Regions from separate parts of the Pseudomonas sp. GW821-FHT09A09 genome, predicted to be linked through region 2. Evidence: riboswitches for the same ligand, from Rfam matches in the RefSeq annotation. Region 2 holds a riboswitch; each other region holds the start of a gene.
The links. A riboswitch is a leader RNA that binds a small molecule or an ion and turns the genes downstream of it on or off. The one in region 2 is predicted to bind cobalamin.
Positions count from the first base shown of each region.

Region 1: another riboswitch for cobalamin. It lies ahead of cobO (cob(I)yrinic acid a,c-diamide adenosyltransferase); the one in region 2 lies ahead of AC07OV_RS16315 (CbtB domain-containing protein).
Region 3: another riboswitch for cobalamin. It lies ahead of AC07OV_RS30495 (ABC transporter substrate-binding protein); the one in region 2 lies ahead of AC07OV_RS16315 (CbtB domain-containing protein).

Region 1 is NZ_JBWKPU010000015.1:150,963-163,099, forward strand. It holds gene purM (phosphoribosylformylglycinamidine cyclo-ligase) at 1-133, opposite strand, end outside; gene AC07OV_RS15800 (DUF2066 domain-containing protein) at 488-1,528, shown strand; gene AC07OV_RS15805 (AI-2E family transporter) at 1,571-2,644, shown strand; gene hda (DnaA regulatory inactivator Hda) at 2,848-3,552, shown strand; gene AC07OV_RS15815 (C40 family peptidase) at 3,766-4,395, shown strand; gene AC07OV_RS15820 (C40 family peptidase) at 4,541-5,080, shown strand; gene AC07OV_RS15825 (PQQ-dependent sugar dehydrogenase) at 5,157-6,470, opposite strand; cobalamin riboswitch at 6,570-6,827, shown strand; gene cobO (cob(I)yrinic acid a,c-diamide adenosyltransferase) at 6,907-7,518, shown strand; gene AC07OV_RS15835 (cobyrinic acid a,c-diamide synthase CobB) at 7,515-8,906, shown strand; gene bluB (5,6-dimethylbenzimidazole synthase) at 8,903-9,553, shown strand; gene cbiB (adenosylcobinamide-phosphate synthase CbiB) at 9,550-10,458, shown strand; gene cobD (threonine-phosphate decarboxylase CobD) at 10,451-11,440, shown strand; gene AC07OV_RS15855 (cobyric acid synthase) at 11,437-12,137, shown strand, end outside.
Region 2 is NZ_JBWKPU010000016.1:83,974-96,110, forward strand. It holds gene AC07OV_RS16290 (monovalent cation:proton antiporter-2 (CPA2) family protein) at 1-1,357, shown strand, start outside; gene AC07OV_RS16295 (DcrB/PsbP domain-containing protein) at 1,430-1,999, shown strand; gene AC07OV_RS16300 (alpha/beta hydrolase) at 2,135-2,854, opposite strand; gene cobF (precorrin-6A synthase (deacetylating)) at 2,866-3,621, opposite strand; gene AC07OV_RS16310 (histidine phosphatase family protein) at 3,667-4,221, opposite strand; cobalamin riboswitch at 4,248-4,388, shown strand; gene AC07OV_RS16315 (CbtB domain-containing protein) at 4,421-4,633, shown strand; gene AC07OV_RS16320 (CbtA family protein) at 4,653-5,381, shown strand; gene AC07OV_RS16325 (DUF4865 family protein) at 5,383-5,922, opposite strand; gene AC07OV_RS16330 (LysR family transcriptional regulator) at 6,016-6,882, shown strand; gene AC07OV_RS16335 (LysR family transcriptional regulator) at 7,131-8,108, opposite strand; gene AC07OV_RS16340 (peptidylprolyl isomerase) at 8,161-9,102, opposite strand; gene AC07OV_RS16345 (YbjN domain-containing protein) at 9,099-9,578, opposite strand; gene AC07OV_RS16350 (DNA repair protein) at 9,599-10,225, opposite strand; gene AC07OV_RS16355 (putative porin) at 10,244-11,944, opposite strand; gene AC07OV_RS16360 (energy transducer TonB family protein) at 11,987-12,137, opposite strand, start outside.
Region 3 is NZ_JBWKPU010000077.1:322-5,700, reverse strand. It holds gene AC07OV_RS30505 (ABC transporter ATP-binding protein) at 1-502, opposite strand, end outside; gene AC07OV_RS30500 (FecCD family ABC transporter permease) at 499-1,503, opposite strand; gene AC07OV_RS30495 (ABC transporter substrate-binding protein) at 1,500-2,510, opposite strand; cobalamin riboswitch at 2,627-2,820, opposite strand; gene AC07OV_RS30490 (aldehyde dehydrogenase family protein) at 2,958-4,340, opposite strand; gene ptrR (putrescine utilization regulator PtrR) at 4,444-5,316, shown strand.

The sequences.
Region 1 (12,137 bases), on a different contig from region 2:
AACCGCCCAGGCCGCCCATGACTTCGGGGCGCGCAGTGCGCTTGGCGACGCTCTTGATGCGTTCGACCAATGCTTCACCGGCGTCGATGTCTACACCGGCGTCCTTGTAGCTCAGGGAGGGTTGCTTGCTCATGATCCAGGCCTTTAGGGGGGATTTCTGGGTAACGACCGAGCGGGCAGGCGCTTTTTGTAAAAGGCCCAGCCGTTGACGGTCTGCGAAGGCGCGCGATTTTATCAGGCTTGAGGGGCAGCGGCCATCCTCGGGCCGACGGGCAGGGCCATATCCGTGAAAAAAGCTGGTTAAAAATGCTGACCGGGTCTGCCAAGGCGCGTATTAAGGTATAGCCTTGAACCCGCTATCGTTATGACGTTGCGAAAACTTACCAAGACCCTGTGAATGTTTTACCAGTCGCTGTGGTCACAGCCTTGGCAAACCGAGTTCACACGGTCTGTTCCAGCCGCTAATTTTGTCGTTCGGGAATCTTTCATGCGTCTGTGCAAATTCTTCTTTGTAGGCTGCTTGTCGTTGGTCAGCCTGGCGAGTCATGCCGAAACCCTCAATGGTCTTTACCAAGTACTTGAACCGGTCAGCAGTCAGTCGCCCCAAGAGCGTGACCAGGCCACCCAGCGCGCCGTGCAGACCCTGGTGATCCGCCTGACCGGCGACGCCAAGGCTGCCGATGGCCCGGGCCTGGCGGCCGTCCGTAAAGATCCGCAACAAATCATCAGCCAGTACGGCTACGACGCCGGCCCTCCCGAAAGCCTGCAAGTGGATTTCGATCCGGTGAGCACCGACCGCGCCTTGCGTGAGGCGGGTTTGTCGATCTGGGGCAGCAATCGGCCGTCGATCCTCGGTTGGTGGCTGAACGACTCCACCGAAGGCAGCAGCCTGGTCGGTGACGGCCAGGCGGTCGCCCAGGCATTGCGCCGAGCCGCACAACATCGTGGCTTGCCGCTGCGCCTGCCGTTGGGTGACCTGGACGAGCAAGTGGTCGCCACTGGGCCGAACCTGGAAAACGCTGACGCCACACCCTTGCGCGCCGCGTCCGAGCGTTACGGCGCCGATGCGTTGCTGGCGGTGCATGCGCGCCAGGAAGGCAGCCAATGGCAAGCCAAGTGGCGCTTGTGGCTGGGTGACAAGAGCGAGCAGGGCACCGCCCAAGGCGCTGATACCGGCGCCGTCGCCGACGCGGTGATGCTGGCGGTCAGTCAGAAGCTCGCGCCACGCTTCGCGGTCAAGCCGGGCGTGAGTACTGAACAACTGCTGGAAGTGCAGGGCATGACCCTTGAGCGTTATGCCGCACTGGGCCATCTGCTTGAGCCGTTTGGTGGGCAGCCCCAATTGGTCGATGGCAATCGCATCGTGTACCGCGTCAATGGCAGTGCCGATCAGTTGCGTACCCAGTTGAGCCTGGCCAAGTTGCAGGAAGTGCCTGCGGGTGAGGCACCTGCACAGCAGCCGGCAGTGGAGGGCACTCAACCGGCCCCTGCTCCCGAGCCTCAGGCGCAACTGCGTTTTCGTTGGTAAATGTTCTTCCTTATATAGAAGCAGCTAGAGATGGAGTGGTTTATGGCGGATACGCGTCGTTGGGTGTGGCTTGGCGGGATTGTCCTGCTGTGCGGTTTTGTGTTTTTGCTGCATTCGATCCTGACGCCGTTCCTGGTTGCGTTGCTGCTGGCTTATCTGTTCGATCCGGTGGTGGATCGCCTGGAGAAAGTCGGCCTGTCGCGCACCTGGGGCGTGGTGGCGGTGTTCGCCTTGTTCACCTTGATCATCACGGCATTGGTGCTGGTCCTGGTGCCGATGCTGGCCAAGCAGCTGTTTCGCCTCTATGAACTGGCGCCGCAGATGCTCGACTGGCTGCAGCACACGGCCATGCCGTGGGCCCAGGCCAAGCTGGGGCTGTCGGATGGGTTCTGGAAGTTCGACAAGGTCAAGGCGGCCATCAGCGAACACATGGGGCAGACCACCGATATCGTGGGTGTGGTGCTCAGCCAGGCCACGGCGTCCAGCCTGGCGTTGATCGGCTGGCTGACCAACCTGGTGCTGATCCCGGTGGTGGCGTTCTACCTGCTGCGCGACTGGGACATCATGATGGCCAAGATCCGCAGCCTGCTGCCGCGTAATCGTGAGGAGCGCATCGTCTCTCTCGCCGAGGAGTGTCATGAAGTGCTGGGGGCGTTTGTACGTGGCCAGTTACTGGTGATGCTGGCGCTGGGGATTATCTACGCAGCGGGCCTGATGGCGATCGGCCTGGAGCTGGGCCTGTTGATCGGTCTGATCGCCGGCCTGGCCGCTATCGTGCCGTACATGGGCTTTGTGATCGGTATCGGCGCGGCGCTGGTGGCGGGGTTGTTCCAGTTTGGTGGCGACCTGTATCCGATGCTGGGCATCGTTGCGGTGTTCATGGTGGGGCAGGCGTTGGAGGGCATGGTGCTGACGCCGTTGCTGGTGGGCGACCGGATCGGTCTGCATCCGGTGGCCGTGATCTTCGCGATCCTGGCGGGTGGTGAGCTGTTCGGCTTTACCGGCATCCTGCTGGCGCTACCGGTGGCGGCGGTGATCATGGTGCTGGTGCGCCATGTGCATGATCTGTACAAGGATTCGGATGTATACACGGGGGTGGAAGACCCCGACCTGTAACCCCTTCGTCACAAACCCGGCCCAGGCCGGGTTTGTTGTTTATGGGGGAACTGCGTCAAACAATTTGCGCAAATCGCCCAAGTTAACGCAAACCTTTGATTTTGCTTGTGGTCTGCTGCATTGTGCGCCCGGCGTCACGGGTATAAACTTTGCAAACTTTACACAGAGGCCACTAACGGTTCGTTTGGAGCCGTTCAGTCAGCATGAAACCGATTCAGCTGCCCTTGGGTGTGCGTCTGCGTGACGACGCCACCTTTATCAACTACTACCCAGGCGCCAATGCCGCTGCACTCGGCTATGTCGAGCGGCTTTGCGAAGCCGACGCCGGGTGGACTGAAAGCCTGATCTACCTGTGGGGCAAGCACGGCGTGGGGCGTACCCACCTGTTGCAGGCCGCGTGCCTGCGCTTCGAGCAGATGGGCGAGCCGGCGGTATACCTGCCCCTGGCGGAGTTGATGGATCGTGGGATCGGTATCTTCGACCATCTGGAACAATACGAGCTGGTGTGCCTGGACGATCTGCAAGCGATCGCCGGCAAGGCCGAGTGGGAAGAGGCGTTGTTTCACCTGTTCAACCGCCTGCGTGACAGCGGCCGGCGCCTGTTGATCGCGGCATCCACCTCGCCACGCGAGTTGCCGATCAAGCTGGCTGACCTCAAGTCGCGCATGACCCTGGCGCTGATCTTCCAGATGCGCCCGTTGTCCGACGAGGACAAATTGCGTGCCTTGCAATTACGCGCTTCCCGTCGCGGCCTGCACCTCACTGACGAAGTGGGGCACTTTATCCTCACGCGTGGCACCCGAAGCATGAGTGCGTTGTTCGACTTGCTCGAGCAACTCGACCAGGCCTCTTTGCAGGCCCAGCGCAAGCTCACCATTCCCTTCCTTAAGGAAACCCTCGGCTGGTAGCCAACCCTTGTGTTTCGCGGCTCCTGGCAAATTCCAGGCGCCAGAAAACCTGCGTTTGGGCCGGTTTGGCCACGCAAAAGGCACGTATAGGGTGTTAAGGGCTTAGATGTCATAGTCCAAACAAGAAGTCACATAGATCACGATTGAATTTGCAAATCGATCTGATAGCGGGCATAGTCTCGACTTCTTTACATATCAGCCACGGTCGTGCCCATGCTAAATCGCTTCGCACCCCTCGTGCCCCTCGCACTCGTTACCCTGTTGTTTGGTTGCGCCTCCCACCCTCAACAAGTGGCAGAGCAGCAGAAAACCCAACAGCAGTCCCAGGCAAAATTCGTTGCATCGCAGTCTTCCACTGTTTATGAGGAAGAAGTTGCAACCGAGAAGGAACTGGCCGACTTCGCCGGCAACAAGCCTTATCAGCTTCCAGTTCTGGCCGACAGCATTCTTGAACGCGGCATGTCCCTGATCGGTACCCGTTACCGTTTCGGCGGTACCTCTGAAGCCGGTTTCGACTGCAGCGGCTTCATCGGCTACCTGTTTCGCGAAGAGGCGGGCATGAACTTGCCACGCTCCACCCGCGAAATGATCAACGTGGATGCACCGTTGGTCGCGCGCAACAACCTCAAGCCGGGTGATCTGCTTTTCTTCAGTACGGCGGGTCGTGGTCGCGTAAGCCATGCCGGTATCTACCTGGGCGACAACCAGTTTATCCACTCCAGCAGCCGTCGCAGTGGCGGTGTTCGAGTCGACAACCTGGGTGACAGCTACTGGAGCAGAACCTTCATCGAAGCCAAGCGCGCACTCGCCATGGCCCCGACGACGGTTACCGCTAGCAAGTAAACTTAAAGTGATACTTGAAGTTTGACGTGTAAGCGCTAGAATCCTTGGATATTGTTGGAATCCGTTCGCGCGAGCTTTGCTTGCGCGTTCTGGTTTTCAGCGTTCGGCAGCGAAAAGCCGCATCCAGACCAGGATTGTTCTGCCCATGTCGACCTCAGCCCGCCTCATTCTTCTCGTTTGCGCCGCGCTCCTCAGCGCCTGCGCAAGCCGCCCACCGCCCCCTGCGTTCGTGGCGGCCAAGCCCAAGCCAGTGTTCAACTATTCCAGCCAGAGCTTCTCGCCTGCTGCCGAAGACGTGCTCTTCCGTGCGCTGGGTCTGGTGGGCACGCCTTACCGCTGGGGCGGCAACACACCGGACTCCGGTTTCGATTGCAGTGGCCTGATCGGCTTTGTCTACCGCGATGCGGCGGGCATCTCGTTGCCGCGCACCACCCGTGAGTTGATCGTGATGCGTGCCCAGGACGTCAGCGAAGAAAACCTGCAGACCGGCGACTTGCTGTTCTTCGCCACCGGTGGCGGTTCACAGGTCAGCCATGCCGGGATCTACGTGGGGGAAGGGCGTTTTGTGCACGCGCCGCAAACCGGCGGTACGGTCAAGCTGGATACCTTGTCCAAGGCGTATTGGCAGAATGCCTACCTGAGCGCCAAGCGCGTGTTGCCAGCAAACCTGGCTCGCAACCCCTGACAAAAAACTGTAGGAGCCGGCTTGCCGGCGATGAGGCCCTTGAGGACGCCATCGCCGGCAAGCCGGCTCCTACAGTTCATTTTGCGGCCGACACCCGCCACACCTTGTTCCCCACATCATCGGCCACCAGCAAGTCCCCCTGCTGATCAATCACCACACCCACCGGCCGACCCATGGCCTTCTCGTCGTTGTCGAGAAACCCAGTCAGCACGTCCACCGGTTGCCCTTTGGGCTGGCCACCCTCGAACGGCACAAAGATCACCTTGTAGCCACTGTGCGGCTTGCGGTTCCACGACCCATGCTGGCCGATGAACGCCCCGTTGCTGAACTGCGCCGGTAGTTTATTACCCTCGGCAAACGTCAGCCCCAATGACGCCGTATGTGGGCCCACGGCATAGTCCGGCGCAATGGCCTTGGCCACCAGGTCCAGGTTCTGCGGCGAAACGCGAACATCCACGTGCTGGCCGTAATAACTGAAAGGCCAGCCGTAGAAACCACCCTCCTTGACCGACGTGATGTAGTCCGGCACCAGATCACTGCCGATTTCGTCGCGCTCATTCACCGCCGTCCACAGCTTGCCCGTCTGCGGCTCCCACGCCATGCCATTCGGGTTGCGCAGGCCGGAGGCGAAGATGCGGTGCTGACCCGAGGCGCGATCCACTTCCCAGATCGCCGCCCGACCTTCTTCCGCTTCCAGGCCGTTTTCGCCAACGTTGCTATTGGAGCCAACGCTCACATACAGCTTGCTGCCGTCCTTGCTCGCCACCACGTTCTTGGTCCAGTGGTGGTTGATGCTGCCACCTGGCAGGTCGACCACCTTGGTACCGGCTGCCTTGATCGCGGTTTCGCCCGGCTGGTAGGGGAAACGCAGCAGTTTGTCCGAGTCCGCCACGTACAAATCGTTGCCGACCAGGGTCATGCCGAACGGTGAGTTCAGGTTCTCCAGGAACACTGTGCGCGTCTCGGCAACGCCGTCGTGGTCGGCATCGCGCAGCAATGTGATGCGGTTCGGGCTCGGCACACCGGCGCCGGCGCGGCCCATGACCTTCTCCATCACCCAGCCGCGAATCCCCTTGGCGTCATCCGGTTTGGGCGGCGCATTGGTTTCGGCCACCAGCACATCGCCGTTGGGCAGCACATACAGCCAGCGCGGGTGGTCCAGCCCTTCGGCGAACGCGGCCACTTGGGTGCCAGCGGCCGCCGTGGGTTTTGCGCCCTCAGGCCAGCCGATCGCCGGGGCGATGTTGACGGTCGGGATCAGTGTCTTGTTCGGTTCGGGCAACTTGGGCGAAGGGCCGGTGCCATCGGACACCTGCAACGTTGAGCTTTCACCGCAGGCGGCGAGGGTGCCTGCGAGCATGATCAGCAAGGCGAGTCTGGTTTTATGCATGGTTTTCTCCTTGATACCTGTAAGGGTAGAGGAGTGCGGCGGTCCGATGGTTCAAGTGCGAGGCCAGCTTTAATTGACGCTCCACCCCCAACCCACTAACCTTCGCGGCTTGTTCCAGGTGCTCTGTGGCGCATGCGTCGACAGGGTGAAACAGGGAAGCCGGTGAGTGAGCACACTTGTACACAGTGCTGCCGCGATTCCGGCGCTGCCCCCGCAACGGTAAATGAGTCAAGACGCTGCCTTTTGCCACTGTATCGCGCGCGATATGGGAAGGCGCAACGTCGGCCTGCTCGCTCTTTTCATAAGCGCAGGGCGCCACTCATGAGCCCGGAGACCGGCCCGGAGCATCCAACAGCATCACGGTGGGCGATGCTTGGCTGTCTGTATTGTCTTTTTCCTGCCCGCCGTTTTTGTCCAGCCCCAACGGAGAGCTGCCATGACCGATTCCCCCGACCGCGACGAACGCCACCTGGCGCGCATGCTGCGCAAAAAAGCCGTGATCGACGAGCGCATCGCCAACTCCCCCAATGAATGTGGTTTGCTGCTGGTATTGACCGGCAACGGCAAAGGCAAGAGCAGTTCCGCATTCGGCATGCTGGCCCGGGCCATGGGCCACGGCATGCAGTGCGGCGTGGTGCAGTTCATCAAAGGGCGTAACAGCACCGGTGAAGAGTTGTTCTTCCGCCGCTTCCCCGAGCAAGTGCGTTTCCACGTCATGGGCGAAGGCTTCACCTGGGAAACCCAGGACCGCCAGCGCGACATCGCCGCCGCCGAAGCCGCTTGGGCGGTGTCCCGCGAACTGCTGCAAGACCCGGCCATCGGCCTGGTGGTGCTGGATGAGCTGAATATCGCCCTCAAGCACGGCTACCTCGACCTGGACCAGGTGCTCAGCGACCTGCAAGCCCGCCCGCCGATGCAACACGTGGTCGTCACCGGTCGTGGCGCCAAACCCGAATTGATCGAAATGGGCGACACCGTCACCGAAATGGGCATGCTCAAGCACGCGTTCCAGGCCGGTATCAAGGCACAGAAGGGCGTCGAACTTTGAATCAGCCCCGTCATTGCCCGGCCGTCTTGATCGCCGCACCGGCGTCCGGCCAGGGCAAAACCACCGTCACCGCTGCGCTGGCCCGGTTGCACCGCAACCTGGGGCGCAAGGTGCGTGTGTTCAAATGCGGTCCGGACTTCCTCGACCCGATGGTCCATGAGCGCGCCAGTGGTGCGCCGGTTTATCAGCTGGACATGTGGATGGTGGGCGAGCAGGAAAGTCGCCGCCTGTTGTGGGAAGCGGCCGGTGAAGCCGACCTGATCCTCATCGAAGGCGTGATGGGCCTTTTCGACGGCACCCCCTCCAGCGCCGACCTGGCGCGGCACTTCGGCGTGCCGGTACTGGGCGTGATCGACGGCACCGCCATGGCCCAGACCTTCGGCGCCCTGGCCCTGGGCCTGGCGCGTTATCAGCCGGACCTGCCGTTTGCCGGCGTGCTGGCCAACCGCGTCGGCACCTTGCGCCACGCGCAACTGCTGGAAGGCAGCCTGACTGAAGGCCTGCGCTGGTATGGCGCATTGTCCCGTGAAACTGGCATCGAACTGCCCAGCCGACACCTGGGGCTGGTGCAAGCCAGCGAATTGAATGACCTCGATGTACGCCTGGACGCCGCCGCTCAAGCATTGGGCAGCAGTTGCGAAGTGGCCTTACCGCCTCCGGTAACCTTTGCCGCGCCCGAAGTGATCGTGGCCGAGCCGCTGTTGGAAGGCGTGCGTATTGCCGTGGCCCGCGACGAAGCCTTCGCCTTTACCTACGGCGCCAGCCTCGATCTGCTACGCGCGATGGGGGCCGAGTTGCACTTCTTCTCGCCGATCCATGACCACCAATTGCCAGACGCCGACAGTCTCTACCTGCCGGGTGGCTATCCGGAATTGCACCACCAGGCGCTGTCGCAAAACACCCCGATGCTCGACGCCATCCGCGCTCATCATGCTGCCGGCAAACCCTTGCTCGCCGAGTGCGGCGGCATGCTGTACCTGCTCGACTCGCTGACCGATGTCGAGGGTACCCGCGCCGAACTGGTGGGCCTGCTGCAAGGCGACGCCGTGATGCAAAAGAAACTCGCGGCCCTGGCCCTGCAGAATGTCGAGCTGCCCGAAGGCACGCTGCGCGGCCATACCTATCACCACTCCCTCACGACCACCGAGTGGCAGCCGATTGCCCGTGGCCTGAGCCCCAATGGTGGGCGTGGTGCCGAGGCGGTTTTCAGACAGGGGCGTATGACCGCGTCCTACGTACATTTCTATTTTCCATCCAATCCCGTGGCAGTGGCCGCCTTGTTTGCGCCAGACCAGGAAGCCGCCATCGCAGGCAAGCCAGCTCCCACAATGTACCGAGTTGAAACCCCATCCAATGTGGGAGCGGGCTTGCCCGCGAAGAGGCCATGACTGACAACGCCTTCCCCGAAGCCGACCGCGATGCCATCTACCGCGCCATCGCCGAACGCCGCGACATGCGCCATTTCAGCGGTGGCACCGTCGCCCCTGAATTGCTGCACCGTTTGCTCCAGGCTGCCCATCAGGCCCCCAGCGTCGGCCTGATGCAACCCTGGCGCTTTATCCGTATCAGCGACCGCCAACTGCGTGGGCAGATTCAACAACTGGTGGAAGAAGAGCGCGTACGCACCGCCGAGGCGTTGGGCGAACGCTCTGATGAGTTCATGAAACTCAAGGTCGAAGGCATTCACGACTGCGCCGAAGTGCTGGTCGCGGCGTTGATGGATGACCGCGAGCGCCACATCTTCGGCCGTCGCACTTTGCCGGAAATGGACATGGCCTCGCTGTCCTGTGCCATCCAGAACCTGTGGCTCGCCGCCCGCGCCGAAGGCTTGGGCATGGGCTGGGTCTCGCTGTTTGAACCCCAGGCCCTGGCCGATCTGCTGGGCTTGCCGCCTGGCGCAAAACCTTTGGCGGTGCTGTGCCTGGGGCCGGTGGCCGAGTTCTATCCGGCACCGATGTTGCAGCTCGAAGGCTGGACCGAGCCTCGGCCGCTGAGTGACATGTTGTATGAGAATGCGTGGGGAGTGAGTCAATGAGTGTGGCCTTGCTGTGTGTCGCTGCGGTGGCGCTGGATGCGCTGCTGGGCGAGCCCAGGCGCCGGCATCCACTGGTGGCGTTCGGCAATTTTGCCGGGCGCATCGAGCAGCGTTTCAACACCGGTGGGCGCGGTTGGCGCAGCCATGGCGTGACTGCGTGGTTTATCGCAGTAGTGCCGTTGACCCTGCTGGCCACGGCGCTGTCGTGGGCGCCGTATATCGGTTGGGTACTGGAAATCCTCGCGCTGTACTGCGCCCTCGGCATGCGCAGCCTCGGTGAGCATGTGATTCCGGTGGCGCAGGCCCTGCGCAGCGATGACCTGGACGAAGCGCGCAAACGCGTCAGCTACCTGGTGAGCCGCCAGACCAGTGAATTGGACAGCACCGAAGTCGCCCGCGCCGCTACCGAATCGGTGCTGGAGAACGGCAGCGACGCGGTGTTTGCCGCGCTGTTCTGGTTTGTGGTGGCCGGTGTGCCGGGCGTGGTGCTCTACCGCTTGAGCAACACCCTCGATGCCATGTGGGGTTATCGCAACGAACGCTTCGAACGTTTCGGTTGGGCAGCGGCCAAGATCGACGACGTGCTCAACTACATTCCCGCACGCCTGGTGGCGTTGACCTACGCCGTGCTCGGCAAGACCCGCCTGGCCCTCAAATGCTGGCGCACCCAGGGCCCGACCTGGGACAGCCCCAACGCCGGCCCGGTGATGGCGGCGGGTGCTGGCGCCCTGGGTGTGGAGTTGGGCGGCGCTGCGATCTATCACGGCGAAGTGCACCATCGCCCGCAATTGGGCGAAGGCCCGGCGGCGGGTGCCGATTCCATCGACCGGGGCTGGCAACTGGTGCAGCGCGGCGTATGGTTGTGGCTGCTGATCCTGTGCGCGGGGGCGCAATTCTATGCTTGAACACGGTGGCCGGCTGCGCAAGGCAGCGATTCAGTACGGGATTGCCGAAGCCGACTGGCTCGACCTGTCCAGCGGCCTCGCGCCCTGGCCGTGGCCGATCCCGGAGATCCCGTTGCGCGCCTGGGCACGCTTGCCCGAAACCGATGACGGCCTGGAGCAAGCCGCCAGCGAATACTACGGCGCTGCGCACCTGTTGCCGGTGCCCGGTTCCCAGGCGGCCATCCAGTTGCTGCCACGCCTGCGCCGTGCCGGCAAAGTCGGCGTGTTGTCGCCGTGCTATGCCGAACACGCCGAAGCCTGGCGTCGCGCCGGCTATGTGGTGCGCGAGGTGCAGGAGCAGGAAGTCGACTTCTTCCTCGACGGCCTCGACGTGCTGGTGGTGGTCAACCCCAACAACCCCACCGGCCTGAGCCTGTCGCCGCAACGCCTGCTGGACTGGCATTCGCGATTGGCCCAGCGCGGCGGTTGGCTAGTGGTGGATGAAGCCTTCATGGACGTCACCCCTCAATTGAGCCTGGCGGGCCAGGCCCACCAGGTTGGCCTGATCGTGTTGCGCTCGTTTGGCAAATTCTTCGGCCTGGCCGGAGTGCGGCTGGGCTTTGTGCTGGCCGAGCGCAAGCTGCTCAAGTTGCTGGCCGAACAGGTCGGCCCCTGGGCAGTCAGCGGGCCAACGCGCGTGTTGGGTCAGGTGTGCCTGCGCGACACTGCCGGCCAGGCCCGGCAACGCACGCGTTGCATCGAGGCGGGCCGACGTCTGTTTGCCTTGCTCGAGCGCCACGGCTTTCAGCCCCAGGGCGGCTGCGCGTTGTTTCAATGGTTGATCACGCCCCACGCTGAACGCATGCACGAATTCATGGCCCAGCGCGGCATTCTGCTGCGGCTGTTTGTCCATGACAGCAGCCTGCGCTTCGGCTTGCCCGACACCGAGGCCGACTGGTTGCGCCTCGATGAGGCCCTGGCCGCCTACAAGGAAGCTTCATGAGTACATTGATGGTGCAGGGCACCACGTCCGATGCCGGTAAAAGCACCCTGGTGACCGCCTTGTGCCGCTGGTTGGTCCGCCAAGGGGTGGCGGTCGCACCGTTCAAACCGCAGAACATGGCGCTCAACAGCGCCGTGACCGCCGAGGGCGGCGAGATCGGTCGCGCCCAGGCCGTGCAGGCTCAGGCCGCCAACCTGCCACCCCACACCGACATGAACCCGGTGTTGCTCAAGCCCAACAGCGACACCGGCTCCCAGGTGATCATCCATGGCCGCGCGGTCACCAGCATGAACGCCGTCGCCTATCACGACTACAAAGCCATCGCGATGCAGGCGGTGCTGGCCTCGCACGCGCGGTTGAGCCAAGCCTACCCGGTGGTGATGGTGGAAGGCGCCGGCTCCCCGGCAGAGATCAACCTGCGCGCCAATGACATCGCCAACATGGGCTTCGCCGAAGCCGTGGACTGCCCGGTGCTGCTCATCGCCGACATCAATCGCGGCGGCGTGTTTGCCCACTTGGTCGGCACGCTGGAGTTGCTGTCGCCCACCGAGCAAGCGCGGGTAAAGGGCTTCATCATCAACCGTTTTCGTGGCGATATTGCCTTGTTGCAGCCGGGCCTGGATTGGCTGGAGGCGCGCACCGGCAAACCGGTGGTGGGCGTTTTGCCCTATGTGATGGATTTGCACCTGGAAGCCGA
Region 2 (12,137 bases):
CTTTGCGATTTTGCTGTTTCAGGACATCGCCGCCATCCCGCTGATCGCCATGGTGCCGCTGCTGGCTGGCAGTGATCACCCGACCACAGAGGCCCAAGGCTTGCAGCATGTGCTGCAAATTCTCGGCAGCATCGCGGTGGTGATCATCGGCGGGCGCTACCTGCTGCGGCCGGTGTTTCGCATCGTGGCCAAGACCGGCCTGCGCGAAGTGTCCACCGCCACCGCGCTGCTGGTGGTGATTGGCACCGCCTGGCTGATGGAACTGGTGGGCGTGTCAATGGCCCTGGGTGCGTTCCTCGCCGGCCTGCTGCTGGCAGACTCCGAGTACCGCCACGAACTGGAATCCCAGATCGAACCGTTCAAGGGCCTGCTGCTGGGGCTGTTCTTCATCAGCGTGGGCATGGGCGCCAACCTCAGCCTGCTGCTCAGCACGCCGCTGGTGGTGATCGGCTTGACCCTGTTGCTGATCGGCCTGAAGCTGCCCCTGCTGTACGCCGTGGGCCGCCTGGTGGGCGACCTCAACCGCGAAAGCGCGCTGCGCCTGGGCGTGGTGCTGGCGGCGGGCGGTGAGTTTGCCTTTGTGGTGTTCAAGATCGGCCGCGACCAGGGCCTGTTCGACCCCCACCTGTACGACGTGCTGGTACTCACCATCACCCTGTCCATGGCGGTGACGCCACTGCTGTTACTGGTGTGCCCCAAGCTGTTCAAGCCCAAGGCCAAGCCGGTTGAAGTGCCCGAGGAATACCGCACCATCGAAAGCGATGCGCCCCGCGTGGTGATCGCCGGCATGGGCCGCATGGGCCAGATCGTCGCGCGTATTTTACGCGCGCAGAACATCTCGTTCATCGCCCTGGACACCTCGGTGGAAACCATCGAGCTGACCCGCAGTTTCGGCGGCATGCCGGTGTTCTACGGCGACCCGCAACGCCCCGAGATCCTGCACGCGGCCAAGGTTGACCAGGCGGAATTCTTTGTGATCGCCATGGACGACCCGGAAATCAACATCAAGACGGCGGAGCTGGTGCGCAACCTCTACCCGCACATGAAGATCATCGCCCGCGCCCGCAACCGCCAGCACGTTCACCGCCTGGTGGACCTGGACGCGTCACCGGTGCGCGAAACCTTCTACTCCAGCCTGGAAATGAGCCGCCGCACCCTGGTCGGCCTCGGCTTGACCCAGGCCCAGGCCGATGCGCGCATCACCCGCTTCAAGAACCACGACCTGCAAGTGCTGGCTGCCCAGCACGCGGTGTACGACGATGCGGCCAAGGTGATGCAAACCGCCCAGGAAGCCCGGACAGAACTGGCAAGGCTGTTTGAGATGGACCGGCTTGAGGAGGAGTCCGACAAGATGTGAGGCAGCAGATGAACGATATTGCGAATTTTCTGACAGAATACGCCGCAATTTCGTTCATCTCTGGAGCGCTACATGGCCACCCTCACCAAGACCGCCGCCCTGCTGGCCCTCGCGCTCAGTGCAAGCGTTGCCTTCGCGGCCAGCAAACCCGCGCCACAGAAGGCCGACACCCAAACCATCTCGACACTGGGCGGCAAGTTCACCTTCAAGCTGCCCAAGGCGTATGTGGCCGACACGCTGCCCACTGGCAAGGCCGAAGACGGCACCGCCGACACCCAGGGCACGCTGTACGCCAACCAGACCACCAAAAGCGTGGTGATCGTCGCCGAAACCGCGCGTAAAGATGGGGTTACGATCCAGGACAACGACACCCAGTTCCTCGATGGCGCCGTGGCCGGTTTTATCAAGGACCAAAGCGCCGCCCTGCCGGACTTCAAGAAGCAAGGCGAAAAGAAGCTGACCTTCAAAGGCCTGGGCCTGCGCCAAGTCGACAGCACCGCCACCCAGGGCGGCGGCAAGACGCTGAATTCCACGTTCCTAGGCGGTTCGGGTAATCACCTGCTGGTGATCCAGGCCATTTCCCGTGGGGATGATGTGAAGGGACATGCGGAGTTGGTGAAGCAGATCACCGGCGGTAAGTAACCTGATCTCTCTTGCAACTTAGCACCCCTGTGGGAGCTGGCTTGCCTGCGATAGCGGTGTATCAGTCAACGGCGATATCGACTGATCAATCGCTATCGCAGGCAAGCCAGCTCCCACATTTTTTTGAGGTGCGGGTTATTTCAGGCTTTTTTCCAGCCAGGCCTTCAGGTCCTGCACTTCGGCCTCGCTCACGGTATGCGGCATGCCCGGGTAGCCGTGAAATTCCGGTTTCAACCCCAACCCCGTCAGCACTTCGTTCGCCCGCGTCGCCGACGCATAAGGCAGCGCCTGGTCCAGCGTGCCGTGGCCGATGAAGATCGCCAGCGCTCCCAACGCGTCATTCGGTTTCAGCTCGGCCTTGAGCACTGGCAGCACACTGCCACTGAGCGCCGCGATCCCACGTACCAGCTCCGGCTGCCGCAACCCAACCTCGTAGGACATGATCGCGCCCTGGCTGAAGCCCACCAGGAATACCCGGTCGGGCCGGGTGTGGTACTTGGCGGTAGCTTTGGCCACAAAGTCTTCGATGAGCTTGGCGCTGCGCTGCAGGTCGGCCGTTTCGCCGTTGTACTCAGCGTCACCCTGGGTCTTGGCAAACCAGCGATAGCCGTGAGGGTCCACCGGCATGGGCGCCCGCGCCGACAGGTAGGTCCAGGTGGACGGCAGCGCATCCTTGATGCCAAACAGGTCTTCCTCGTTGCTGCCAAAACCGTGCAGGAAAATCACCAACGGCTGGTTGCGCGCATCGGTCTGGGTCTGTTCCAGGTACGCCAACGGCAGGTCGGTGTGCAGCGAATCGTCGGCATGAACAGCGCCAGCCACCAGGGTCAGCGCCAGGGCAAACAATTTGAGCATGGGACGTTACCTCAGGGTTTGCGCAACAAATAGGTGTCCATGATCCAGCCATTGGCCAGGCGCGCGGCCTTGCGCACCCGTTGAATGTCGTCCGCAACGTCGGCCACTTTACCGCTGATCAGGATCTCGTCCGGTGTGCCCAGGTAGGCACCCCAGTAAATATCCAGGTCCTGATCGGCCACGGTACGGTAGGAGTCTTCGGCGTCGAGCATCACCACCAGGGTGTCGGCATCGCTGGCCTGCCCTGCTGCCAACCGGCGCCCGGTGGTGATCTCGACAGACTTGCCAATACGGTTCAGCGGCACTTTGTGCTGCGCTGCCAGGGCCTGCACGCTGGTGATGCCAGGGATCACTTCGAATTCAAAGGTGCAACGGCCACTGGCCAGGATCGCCTGCAGGATCCGAATGGTGCTGTCGTACAGCGCTGGGTCGCCCCAGGCCAGGAATGCACCCACTTCGCCGTCAGACATTTCCTCGTTGATCATGCGCTCGAAGGTCTGCTGTTTGTCGCGGTTCAGGTCCTGCACGGCGGTGGTGTAGTCGATATCACCACGCACACGCTCGGGGCAGTCGGCCTCGACAAAGCGGTAGCCGGGCTCGGTGATGTAGGTCTCGCAGATCTCGCGGCGCAGGTCGATCAACTTGTCCTTGCTCTGGCCCTTGTCCATCAGGAAGAACACGTCGGTGCGGTTGAGCGCCTTCACGGCCTGCATCGTGATGTAGTCAGGGTTGCCGGCGCCAATGCCGATGATCAGGATGCGTTTCATGGGTTGCTCTCATTGCGGGGCGTGGATTTTGCCATGTTCGCGGGGTCAGGCGTGAGTTTCCAGGCGCAGGCGCCACACACGGTTGAAACGCAGCTCGGTGCAGGACAGCGGCTCGACGTCGACCCGGTAGAACATCGACAGCGGCAACTGCAGCACGTGCAACAGCGCGGCACGGATCACAAAGGGATGGGTAACGGCCACGACATGCCCCGGCTGGCTTTCCAGGGCTTTCATCCACTGCCCGACCCGCAGGCAGATCTGGTCCACCGACTCGCCACCGTGGGGCGCGCTGGCGCTGTCAGTGAGCCAGGCATTCAAGGCCTCGCCTTCCAATTGGTCGATGGCCTGGCCTTTCCAGTGGCCAAAATCACCGTCGCGCAAGGCGTCTTCCACCTGTGCGTTGTCTCCGAACAAGCTGGCTGTCTGCCGGGCCCTGGCTTCCGGCCCGCAGATCAGGCGGTGTTTTTTCGGGTAGCGACCGGCCAGGGATAACGCCTCACGCTGCCAGTCCAGCACAACGGGTTCGTCATCGGGAAACCGCCCCTGCTTTTGCGCCAGCGTGGCGGCATGGCAGATCAGGCTTAAACGGGTGGTCTGCATCACAAATTCACTCTGCTTCGGTGCGCAGTCAGCGTAGACTGGCGAAGTTGTTTCAACATGTTACAACGAACATGAAACAGGAAGCCGGTTCAATACCGGCGCGGTCGCGCCACTGTATTCGGCCCCACAGCCGTAAGCCAGACCCTGTTTCAGCTCCCTATGCTTTCCATTTCGGGACGCGTCATCCCTGGAGGTTTTCATGGCTAACACCGCTGCAACCCACCCTGATGTCTATGTGCCAACGATTCCCCTGGGCGAAATCCTCCCCTGGGCAATCTTCGGCGGCCTGCTGTTGATGCTGGCGATCTACTTCGTTGGCGCCGAGCAAGGTGCCACGGCGGTTTTCAAAGGCATGTACGTGCACGAATTCGTCCACGACGGTCGCCACCTGCTGGGCTTTCCCTGCCATTAATCAATAAGAGAGACATGACATGACAGGGCAATTACTCGTTCGCGGGATGCTGGTGGGCCTGCTCGCCGGCGTATTGGCGTTCGGCTTCGCCAAGACTTTTGGCGAACCGCAAATCGACAAGGCCATCGCCTTCGAAGACCAGATGGCACAGATGCACGGCGATACGCCGGAAGAAGAACTGGTGAGCCGCGACGTGCAAAGCACCTTCGGCCTGTTCACCGGCGTGGTGGTGTACAGCGTTTCCCTGGGCGGGATTTTCTCCCTGGTGTTCGCCTACGCCCTGGGCCGCATCGGCAAGGTTGGTCCCCGTGGCCTGGCGGCGCTGCTGGCATTGGCGGCATTTGTAACGCTGATCCTGGTGCCCGGCCTGAAATACCCGGCCAACCCGCCATCGGTGGGCGACCCGGAGACCATCGCCCAACGCACCCAGCTGTTCTTCCTGATGTTGCTGGTGTCGGTCGCGGCCGCCGTGATCGCGACCAACGCCGCACGCAAGCTGATCGCCCGCCGTGGCGTGTGGGCCGGGGCAGTCCTGGGCGTGGCGCTGTACATCGTGATCGTGTCGGTGGCGGGCAGCCTGTTCCCGGTGATCAATGAAGTGCCGGAACAATTCTCGGCCGTGCTGCTGTGGAAATTCCGCGTCGCCTCGCTGGGCATCCAGCTGGTGCTGTGGACCACCCTGGGCCTGGTGTTCGGTGCGGTGGCCGAGCGCCTCTTGAGCCAGCCACGCGCACGCTTGAACTCCTGAACTAGATTCCGGGATGGGCCAGGTAGAACACCTGATAGCCCGTCCCGGGATGCGCCCCATCCAGTGCCTTGGCCGACAAGGTGATCCGCACCAAACGCCAGGCTTGCACATCCAGCGCCAGGAACACCGCAAAGGTGTCACGGCTGTCCGCCACCTGCAGGTTGCGCGCCTTCTCCTCAGCCAGTATCGCGGCCCGGTCCGCCCCCGGCGCCAGTGGCCACTCTTCCCGATACAAACTCAACGCCGCCTGCGCCGGCCCACGTTGCACATCCAGCGGCAGCCAGCTTTCGATATGCGGGCGGCCGAAACTGTCGAGCACTTTCTGGAAGCGTGACCCCAGCAGAAAGTCGGCGGCCTGCAATGGGTCTGACCACAGGTACACCGACGCATACACGTTGCCGCCCTGCTCCTGGGCGATAAAGGCCTTGAACAGCAACCCCTCGGCGTTATCCCACAATGGCCCCAACTGTGCGGCGCGCCGGCGAATCACGCCCATGTCGTAGTCGGCGGGCAAGCGGTGCGAATACTGTTTGGCGAACATATAAAAACTCCCGTGCAAGATGAGGTTCCAGCTTGCGCAGCAGCGATGATTTCAACAAGATATGACCCGATATATGTGCGATAAGGAACTGATATGACTGACGCACCCAAACCCCTGGATATCGACACCGTGCACGCGTTCGTGCTGGTCGCCGATTTCACCAGCTTCACCCGCGCCGCCGAGGCGCTGGACACCTCCCAGGCCGCCATCAGCCTCAAGCTCAAACGCCTGGAAGAACGCCTCGGTTATCGTCTGCTGGAACGCACGCCCCGGCATGTGCGGCTGTCGCCCCAGGGCGAGCAATTCATCGTCGCCGCGCGCGCCCTGCTCAACGCTCACGAACGCGCCTTGGGCGACATGGCCGCCCAAGTGCAGCGACGCCTGGTGATCGGTATCAGCGACCACGTGGCCGGCCCCGACCTGCCGCTGTGGCTCAGCCGCCTGGCGGCCTACGACCCGCTGGTGATCCTCGAGGTGCGCATCGCCTCGTCCCGCGACCTGGTGGCCGCGTTCGACCGCAACGAACTCGACGCCGTGATCGTGCGCAACGAAGGCGACCGCCAAGACGGCGAAGTCCTGGCCGTGGAACGCTTTGGCTGGTTCGCCGCCCCCACCTGGCAACACCCTCCCGGCACGCCGCTGCGCATGGCAACCATGGCCGCACCGTGCGGCGTTCGCCACCTGGCCACCCGCGCCCTGGACGAAGCCCACATCGACTGGACCGAAGTCTTCGTCGGCGGCGGCGTAATGGCCGTGGGCGCCGCCGTGAGCGCCGGCCTCGGCGTCGCCGCCCTCGCCCACCGCGTGGCCCCGCCCGGCGCGGTGGACGTAAGCACGCAATTTGGACTGCCCGCATTGCCCGTCAGTGAAGTGGTGCTCTACAGCCGGATCAGCGATGCACGCTCACGGGAAACCTTGCGCGCGCTGAGTGCAACCTTCCGTGGGGTGCTGCAACGCTGAACCCGGCGCCCGGTTTGGCACATGCCTGATTCACCGAGGCGCCTGCCTCGCCGGCAAGCCGGCTCCTACATTTGGACCGCGCCGACAGTTGGAAACCGGCCAACCCCAATCCCTGTAGGAGCCGGCTTGCCGGCGATGGCATCTGCTCGGAGTGCCTGATGTACCGAGGCGTCTGCATCGCCGGCAAGCCGGCTCCTACAGATCCACACCACTCAGAAGTAGCCGTTACCGCAGAAACGGATATGTACTCAATCGAACCACTCCCGCCGCCCCTCAAACGTCCCCACAATCAACTCCACCACCATCCTCACCGCCTCAACATCCTGCACCCGCGCATTCACCGCCAACCACACCTGCCGCTGCATACTCTCAGCCAGCAACCCCGGCAACGCCACCAACCCCCGGTCAAAACTGCTCATGTAATGCGGCAACAACCCAATGCACGCCCCACAGCGAATCATCTCCAACATCAACGAATACGCCTGCACCTGCACCACCGCCGCCAGCCGCTGCTCCACCACCGCGTTCCAGGGTTGCAACGCCTCCACCTGCACATCAGGCTGCCACTGCACCAGCATGTAATCGTCCAGGTCTTCGACACTGTCCGGCCGCGTGGTCAACCGCGAATACCGCTTGGCGATATGCGGCAAATAGTGCAAACGCGCCAGCGCCCGAGGCGGCTCCGTCGGAAAACTCGGCCCCGGCAACGGCCCGTCGGCATCCGACAGCCACAACACCACATCCGCGTCCACTGCCTGCAAGGACAACTGACTGTCCAGGGAAATGATCTCCAACCGCACACTGGCATTGCGGCGCAGCAAGGCGATCAGATCGCGCCCGAGAATGTCATGCAGGATCGGCTCGGCCACCGCCAGGCGAATCAGCGGTTGCTCCACCACCGGCAAACGCCGCTCATGGGCCAGGGCCACCAGGTGCGCTTGCAACTGCTGACCGTCACGACTGAGCACCAGCCCATTGCCCTGGTAGGTGAACAACGAATGGCGCAGCTGTTCCTCCAACTGCGCCAGGCGTTTGCGCAGCAACGTCGCCTTGATATTCAGGCTGCGCGCCGCCTGCATGAAACAGCCACAGCGCGCGCTCACCAGGAAATAGCGCGCCACCTCCGGTTCGATCTCGTCGGCCTGGGCCAACCAGGCGCTGCGCGGCGCCATCGGTTCACGATAGGGTGCAGCCCCCTGGGGGGCAGACGGTTCTAGAAATGCCATGGGAGACTCCCTGTCTTGTAGGTCTTGTGCATCCAATGCGTGTTTGCGTGTGTTACTCCAGCACCTTGTTCAATTCGGCACCGTCGATGCTCAAAGTGGCGGTATTGAGCATGCCTTCCAGATAGGCCTTGGCAATCTGCTCCTGGCGTTGGGCGCGCAGGGCCTGGGTCAGGCGTTCGCGCAGTTCATCGAGCGTGGCGGTACGTGACGGTTGCTGGCCGATCAGCTTGAGCACATGGAAACCGGCCGGGCTTTGCACCACCTCCGACACGGCCCCTACCTTGAGCCGCGACACCGCCTCGCGTACCTGGGGCACCAGTTGCTGCAACGGTTGCATGCCCGAGTCGCCACCGCGCTGGGCGGTGTCCGGGTCCTGGGAATATTGCGTGGCCAGGGCGGCGAATTCGCCCGGTGCGGCTTGCGCCCTGCGGCTCAGTTCCAGGGCCTGGCGGCGCACGGCGTCGGCGCCTTGTGGGTCGTTGACCGCCAGGAAGATCTGGCTCACCCGGTACATCGGTGGCGTCACCCACTGAGCCTTGCCGCTGTCGTAGGCCTGTTGCAGTTCAGCGGCGCTGGGGTAGTCGGCCGGCACTTGGCTGACCGACAGCATGTAGTCACGGAACACGATCTGCTCGGTGGCGGCGCGGGTCTGCTGCTCCACCTCAGGGCGCTGGCGCCAGCCTTGGGCGTCAGCCTGTTCGAGCACGGCCTTTTGCGCCAGACGCGAACGAATCCAGGTCTCCAGCGCGCCACGATTGCCGCGCAGTTGCTCGCGGGACTCGGCGGGCAAACTCGCCAGCACGCTTTTCAGCTCGGGCACGTCGATCTGCTGGTTGCCCAGGCGCGCCACGGCCGGGCCGTCTTGCAGCGGCTTGCCGGCAGGTGTGGGTTGCTGCGCAGCCACCGGGTCGTTGCCCGGGCGCAAGCCCAGGCCCACCGCAACCACCAGCAACGCCAGGGCACCGGCGCTGACCATCAGGGTTGGCTTTTTCACAGGACTGGCGCCTCTTCACCCTCAGGGGCGGTAGCGGCCTGCGCCTGCAATTGGGCAGCCTGCTGGCTGTACTCGCGCAGGTAGACAATGAACTCCTGCAACAGGCGGTCCCACAGTTCCAACTGGCTGCGCAGGTGGGTAGCGCCGACACCGGCCACCACCACGTCCATTTCCATCAGCAGGAATTCACCCTGCAATGACAGCCGTGCAAAACGGCGCGAAGCGTTCCACACCTGGGCCAGGCCTTCGGGCAGCTCACCTTGTACTCGCAGTGCGCAGCTGTAGGTGAAGTCCACGTAGTTGCCCGGCTCTACCGCCGCATTGCCAAAACGCACGGCAAAGCCGATGCCCTGGCTGGCGCTGAGCAATTGCACAATGCCGTTCTGTTCGGTCTGGTTGACCCGGTAGCCGGCTTCCTGCAGCAGCTCGGTGAGGCTCTGTGGGGTCACGCTGGTGATCAGTTGAACGTCGCTCATCGTAGTCTCTTCCTTGTCGATCAATGATTAAGGGCGGTATGCGGCGCATCGAAGCGGTTTTGGTAAAGCTCGTCGCCAAACCCCTGGGCCAGTTCCTCGAACTTGACCCGCGCGCTGCTGGCGAAGGGTTGGCGGATGCTCATCACTTCGGCCACGTCGATTTTTTCGTAGGCCGCGAGCAACTGCCGGGCCACGCCGTACATCTGTTGATTCTTGACTGAACATTGCTGCACTTGTGTGTCACGTTCAGTCAGTTGCGCCTGCAAGCGGGCGCGCTCGGTTTCCTTGCCCTTGGCCAGCACCAGCAACTCGTCATAGGCCTTCTTGAACTTGCCGATCTGCTCATTGCTCGCCGCCACCTGGGCCTGCGCCTGGCTGTGCAGGTTCTGTTGCTGGCCGGCCAGTTGTTCGGCTACGCCACGGGCTTTTTCCAGTTCGGCGGTCAGCTGCTTGATCTGCGCCTGGGCCTGCTTGGCCTGGTTTTCGGCGGCAATGCGCGCCGCACTGGCCTGGGCCTGTTCGCTTTGCAGCGCCTGCAATTGCTGGGTGGTGCTGCGCAGTTGCGTACGCAGGCGCTCTTCCATGCCTTCCGCCGAGGCCGCCGTGGCGACGAACAGCAACAACAGCCCGCCAATTCGCATGTTCATGTGGCATCTCCCTGCGCATCAGAAGCGCGTGTTGAGTTCCAGTTGCATCACATCCACTTCGAACGGCGCGCCGTACACTTCCGACGCGCTCAACCAACGCGCACTGGCGTAGATGTTCTTGTCGAGGCCGTAGTTGGCGCCAATGAAGTAGCCCTTGGCGTTGGTGCCGCCCAGGTGGAAGGACGAGTCGTTGAAGCCGTCGGGCAAAGCGTCAGGCTGGATGTACTTGTAGCCAGCCAACACGTTCCAGTCGCCGCGCTTGCGCATCTCCAGCGCACTGCCGAGGGTGAACTGAACCATCAACGCATTGCCGCCACTTTCAAACTGGCCCTTGCTGTTGATGTTGTTGACGATCTCGCCTTCGCTGCGCTTGAGCATCTCGCCCTTGTCGTAGGCCAGGTTGTGAATGAAGTTGCCTTGGGTGCGCAACTTGAAGTCGCTCGGCAGCTCGGCGTCCCACGCCAGGTTGAGGTCCAGCACATCGAACTTGGAGGCCAGGCCCACGTACTGCGGCTGCGGGGTCAGGCCAGGCGTGGCTGGGTTGGGCGAGATATTGCGCAGCAGGAACAGACTGTTGCCCTTCTGCATGAAGGCCAGGCGTGAACCATCGGAGTCGCAGCCGGGCGCACCGGCCCAAGGCGCACAAGGGCTGGAGCGCTGGCCTTCGATATCGTCGAAGTGGTAGTAGGCCACCGCGCCCTTCAGGCTGTTGTCGCGGTTGATCTTCCAGTTGGCGCCAATCTGCCCGCCGAACAGCCATTTGGTGTCGCTGTCTTCCTTGTCGAAACCGTTGCTGCTGGCCGCGTCGGAGGTGTACTCCACCGGGAACACACCCAGGGTGCCGAACAGCCCCCACTGGTTATTCAAGGCATGGTTGAAGTTGGCGGCGATACCGTCGAAGTTCAGATCACCCGAATACATCATGTCGGTGGAATAGAACGGGTTGGCGAAACGACCGGCCGTGAGGGTCACGTCCTGCGTGGCCTTCCAGCTCAGGTAGCCCTGGTCGAGCCAGATGTCCTTCTTGCCAAAGCCGCCCCCCAGGGTCTGGGTGGTGGATACCGGGTTGTTGTCCGAGCCGGTGCCGATGCGGATACCCGCGGTCCATTCCGGCGAGATCACCGCTTTCATGCCCAGGCGGGCACGCAGGCGGAACAGGTTTTCCCGGTCCTTGGTGGTATTGAGCAGCGGCGGTAACTTGGTGTTGGTGTCTTTGTTGACGTCGTACGGCCCGCTTTCATTGAGCTTGGCGTAATCGACCAGCTCATTGCTGTTGTTGCCCGAGAAGTAGCGCGACTCGTCCCGCAGGCGAATGTCGCCGTCAAAGCTGATGCGCGACACCCAATCGGGAAAGGTGTTGGGCTGGGCCCAGTTTTCATTCTTGGCGGTGGCCATGACTTCGGCCTTCACCTGATCACGGATCTGATCACGCACCGCTTGCGGCACGTACTGCACCCGCACATCCCCAGGTGCTGCCACCGGGCCGCTGGCAACCACCGGCGCGGCGTTGGCCTGGCGCGCCTGCTGGGCTTCTTTTTCGGCCTGGGCGATCAGCCCGTTGGCGGTGTCCTGGGTCAACACGCCCTGCTGCACCAGCAGGCGGATCAGGTTGATGGTGACGTTTTCCGAGGGGGCGACCGGCGCTGCTGTCGCCTGGCCGACCAGGGTCGCGATGACCATGCCAACCGCCAGGGTCAGTCGATTCACGGGGGAAATCATGTGTACGCAACTCCTGTAAAAAACCGTAGAAAGAGGGTTCGATCAATCCGGACGCCGGCCCTTGAGGGACAAGCGCATGGGCAGCGTCAGCGACGCCGGCGGCTTCTGTGTGGCGCGCGGTGCCTGCACCAGCGCGAGCATCTGGGCGTCGGTCTCACTGTCACCACTGGACTTGGCCACCACCGCCCGCGTG
Region 3 (5,379 bases), on a different contig from region 2:
TGGTCGGCTCGTCCAGCAACAAAATCTGCGGCCGTTGCGCCAGGGCGCGTGCGATGTGCACGCGTTGGCGTTCGCCGCCGGAGAGGCTGCGCCAGGCGCGCTGGCTCAGGTGGGTGGCGTCGACGTCGTGCAGGGCCTGGCGCACGATGGTGTCGTCTTCCGTCGACCACGGGCTCAGCGCCGACAGCCACGGCGTGCGGCCCAGGGCCACGGCGTCGAAGACGCGGATGGCGTCGTCGGTGTCGGCCTGTTGTTCCACCACCGCCAGCTGTTGCGCGATGGTGCGGCGCGACAAGCTGCCCAGGCGCTGGCCGTCCAACCGCACGTCGCCGCTGGCTGGCGTGCGCAACCCCGCAAGCAGCTTGAGCAGGGTGGATTTGCCGGAACCGTTGGGGCCGACGATGCCGAGGGTTTCGCCTTTTTCGACGTCGAGGTGAACATCGCGCAGCAACTCCGCGTCACGCACCTTGAAGCCCAGGCCGCTGCAACTGAGCACGCTCATCGCGGGTGCCTCCGGCCGATCAGGATCAGCGCAAACACTGGCGCGCCAACCAATGCCGTGACCACGCCGACCGGAATCACCTGGCCCTTGATCAGGGTACGCGACAGCACGTCCGCCGCGATGAGGAACAGCGCGCCGCCCAAGGCACTGGCCGGCAGCAGGCGCGAGTGCCCGGTGCCCAGCAGCAGGCGCACAGCGTGGGGGATCACCAGCCCGACAAAGCCGATGGAGCCGACAATCGACACCATCACCGCCGTCACCAGCGCGGCACAGCCCACCAGCACAAACTGTACGCGCCGCACCGGGATGCCCAGGGAGGCCGCCGAATCAGTGCCGAAGGTGAATGCATCCAGCGCACGGCGGTGCCACAAACACACCGCCAAGCCCGCCACGGCCACCGGCACCGCCAGCCACACTGACGGCCAGCGCACGCCGCTGAGGTTGCCCAGCAGCCAGAACAGGATGCCGCGCGCTTGTTCGGAGCTGGCCGACTTGGTGATCAGGAATGCCGTGAGCGCGTTGAACAGCTGCGAGCCGGCAATGCCCGCGAGGATGATCTGGCCGGTGCCACTGGCCGAACCGCTGGCGCGTGCCAGCAGAATCACCAGGGCAAAGGCCGCCATCGCCCCCACGAATGCCCCCGCCGACAACGACACCAGCCCGCCACCGACGCCGATCAACGCCACCAATACTGCACCGGTTGAGGCGCCGGCGCTGATGCCGAGCAGGTACGGGTCGGCCAACGGGTTGCGCAACAGCGACTGCAGGATCACCCCGCAGGTCGCCAGCCCTGCACCGCACGCGGCGGCCACCAGGGCGCGGGTGAGGCGGTAGTTCCACACCACGCCTTCGTCTATGGGGTCGAGCACGTAGCCCGCCGCCCACAGTTTGTTGGCGAGCACCTGCAGCACCACCTGCGGCGAGATAGCGGTTTCGCCGATGGCCACGCCGGCGAGCACGGCGGCCAGGAGCAGGGCCAGGGCGAGCAGGGTACGGGTCATTGGGGCAGGTCGTAGCCGTCGATGGCCGTGGCCAGTTGTTCAAGGCCGTCGAACATGCGGAGGCTGGCCTGCAGCGCGAGGGCGTCGAGGATGATGATGCGGTTGTTTTTCACCGCGTCCATGTTGCGGGTCACCGGGTCGCTGCGCAGGAAAGCCAGTTTCTTTTCATGGTCGTCAGCCGGGTAGCGGCGGCGGTCCATGCGTGCGATTACCAGGAACGTGGGGTTGGCCTTGGCGATGGTTTCCCAGCCGACGGCGGGCCACTCTTCATCGGACTGCACCACGTTGGTCAGGCCAAGGGTCTGCAACATGAATTCCGGAACACCCTTGTGGCCGGCCACGTAAGGGTCGGCGGCCATCTCGGCGCTGGAGAACCACACCAGCGCACTGGCCTGCTTGAGGCCTTTGCCCTGGGCGGTGGCGACTGACTTGGCCAGGCGCGCCTTGAGGTCGTCGTTCAGCTGTTGGCCGCGGTCCTGCACGTCGAAGATCTGCGCCAGTTGGCTGATACTTTTATAGATAGTCTCGATGCGGAACGGCTCCAGCCGCGTGCCGTCGGCGCCCACCAGGTTGTCCTTGCCTTCGCAGTCGGAGGGCAGCAGGTAGGTGGGGATCTTAAGTTCCTGGAATTGCTCGCGGGTGCCGACCACGCCTTGGGGGCCGACCACCCATTCCAGCTCGGCGGCCACCAGTTGCGGGCGCTTGGCGATCACCGACTCAAAGCTCGGCTCGTTGTTCGCCAGGCGCTCGATGGTGTCGTTCTGAGCCTTGAACTGCGGCAACACAGTGTTGAACCATAGCGAAGTGCCGACCACTTTGTCGCCCACGCCCAGGGCGTAGAGCATTTCGGTGGCGGCCTGGCCGATGGTCACGCTGCGTGCGGGGGCTTGCTGGAAGGTCTGGGTGCTGCCGCAGTTTTCCAGCGTCAGCGGGTAATGGGTGGGCGCGGCCTGGGCCAGGGTGCAGAAGCCAAGGCCGGTGAGCAGGGCGGTAACGCGTGGCAGCATGGGGCAATCTCCGTGTGAACCGTACAGTGAGCAGGGGGAGGTACGGTCGTGGAAATACAGCCATGGACGCTGCCGAAGGGCAGGGCAAGGATGTCCTTCCCGGACACCCCGCCGGTCGTGATAACGCTTGGCCGGCAGGTCTCCTGACTCGTGCGTCGTCGCCACGCTCCGGCCTTCCCGAGCAAGGCTCAGTGGCAGTGTGGAGCAGGCTCAGCACCTACAGTTGCGGGGGCAGTTCCGATTGACGCGGGGGGCCGCGCTTCGGATTCCCTATTAGTCCCGTTTGGGAACCGGCGCGGTATGGTAGTCGATCGTATTGCCAAGGGGGAGATAAAACCCGATCCCCCGTAGGAGCCGGCTTGCCGGCGATGGCGTCGGCGGGGGCGAAATGTCTATCGCCTGATCGGCCGTCATCGCTGGCAAGCCAGCTCCTACAGGGGCTGCGGGTTATTTGCGGTTTAGCCACACGGTTTGGGCGTTGCAGAATTCGCGTACGCCGAAGTGCGACAGTTCACGGCCAAAGCCGCTCTTTTTCACGCCGCCAAACGCCACCCGAGGGTCGGACACGCTGAAGGCGTTGACGAAGATCCCGCCGGTTTCCAACTGGTTGGCGATGTCGCGGGCCTTGGCAGCATCGGTGGTGAAGATGCTGGCAGTGAGCCCAAATTCGCTGTCGTTGGCCAGGGCCACGGCGTGGTCGGCGTCGCGGGCGGTGATGATCGAGGCCACCGGGCCGAACAGTTCCTGTTTGAACGAGGTCATCTGGTCGGTGACGCCAGCCAGCACGGTTGGCTCGTAGTAGTTGCCGGCCCCCGCGACTTTATTGCCGCCCAGCAGCAGGGTGGCGCCTTCTTCCAGGGTGGCCTGGACCTGGCCGTGCAGCTCGTCGCGCAGGTCGAAGCGTGCCATCGGGCCCACATAGGTGGTGGCCAGGGTCGGGTCGCCCATCACCAGGGCACGGCTGGCTTCAACGAATTTGGCGGTGAAGGCGTCTGCCACGCCAGCTTCGATGATCAGGCGCTTGGCGGCGGCGCAGACCTGGCCGCTGTTCTGGAAACGACCAATCAGGGCGGCTTGCACGGCGGCGTCGAGGTCGGCGTCGTTGAGCACGATGAACGGGTCGGAGCCGCCCAGTTCCAGCACGCATTTTTTCAGCGCAGCCCCGGCCTGGGAGCCGATGGCCATGCCGGCACGCACGCTGCCGGTGAGGGTCACCGCGGCAATGCGTGGGTCGGCGATGGCGCTGGACACGCCGTCGTTGCCCACGTTGATCACTTCAAACAGGCCTTCGGCAAAACCGGCTTTGTGGAACGCCTGCTGGATCAGGTAGGCGCTGCCCATCACGTTCGGGGCGTGCTTGAGCACGTAGGTGTTGCCGGCGAGCATGGTCGGCACGGCGCCGCGCAGCACTTGCCACACCGGGAAGTTCCACGGCATCACGGCGAGGATTGGGCCCAGCGGGCGGTATTCGATCTGGGCGCTGCCGTTGTCCACCAGGGTCGGTTCCGGCGCCAGCATGGCCGGGCCGTGAGCGGCGTACCACTCGCTGAGCAGGGCGCATTTTTCGATTTCGGCACGGGCCTGGGCGATGGGTTTGCCCATTTCCAGGGTGATCATCTGCGCCATGTCTTCGGCTTGTTCACGCAGGGCGGCGGCCAGGGCCAGCAGCAGCTCGGCGCGCTGGCTGACCGGTTGGCGGCGCCAGCTGTGGAAGGCAGCAGTGGCGCGGTTCAGGGCGGCGTCCAGTTGCGCGGCGCTTTCGTAGGGGTAGCTGCCGACGGTTTCGCCGTTGGCCGGGTTGATCGAGAGAGCGTGGGTGGTTGCGTTCATGGCACCGTCCTGCTGAATGAATGGATTGGGTTCAGGCTACGGGGCTGTCTCTTTTCTGGAAACTGAATAATATTAAGCAATACATTCACGATTGGAGAATGACGTGGACCTGGTGCAACTGGAAATCTTCAAGGCCGTTGCCGAGCAAGGCAGCATCAGCGCCGCCGCGCAGTTGATTCATCGTGTGCCGTCGAACCTGACCACGCGCATCAAGCAACTGGAGCAGGACCTGGGCGTTGAATTGTTCATCCGCGAGAAGAGCCGCCTGCGCCTGTCGCCGGCGGGCTGGAACTTCCTCGGCTATGCGCGGCGCATTCTCGACCTGGTGCAAGAAGCCCGCGCCACGGTGGCGGGGGAGGAGCCCCAGGGCGCGTTTGCCCTGGGGTCGCTGGAGAGCACGGCGGCGGTGCGCATCCCGGCCTTGCTGGCGGCGTACAACCAGAAGCACACCAAGGTCGAACTCGACCTGAGCACCGGGCCGTCGGGCACGATGATCGAAGGGGTGTTGTCGGGGCGCCTGGCGGCGGCGTTTGTGGATGGGCCGGTGTTGCACGCGACCCTGGAAGGGGTGGCGGTGTTCGAGGAGGAAATGGTAGTGATCGCACCGCTGCACCATGCGCCGATTACCCGGGGGCAGGATGTGGCGGGGGAGAGCATCTATACGTTCCGCTCGAACTGTTCGTACCGCCATCACTTCGAGCGCTGGTTTTCACAGGATGGTGCGGTACCGGGCAGGATCTTCGAGATGGAGTCCTACCACGGCATGCTCGCCTGCGTCAGCGCCGGTGCGGGCCTGGCGCTGATGCCGCGCAGCATGCTGGAAAGCATGCCGGGGTTTACGGCGGTGAGTGTGTGGCCGCTGAGCGACAGCTTCCGGATTCTGCACACGTGGCTGATCTGGCGACGGGGCACGGTGTCGCAGAGCCTGAACAGCTTCGTAAAACTGCTGGAAGAACGCGACCTGGTGGCCGCCTGACACCTGTAGGAGCCCGGCTTGCCGGCGATGGCGATTTCACGGACGCCATCGCAGGCAAGCCAG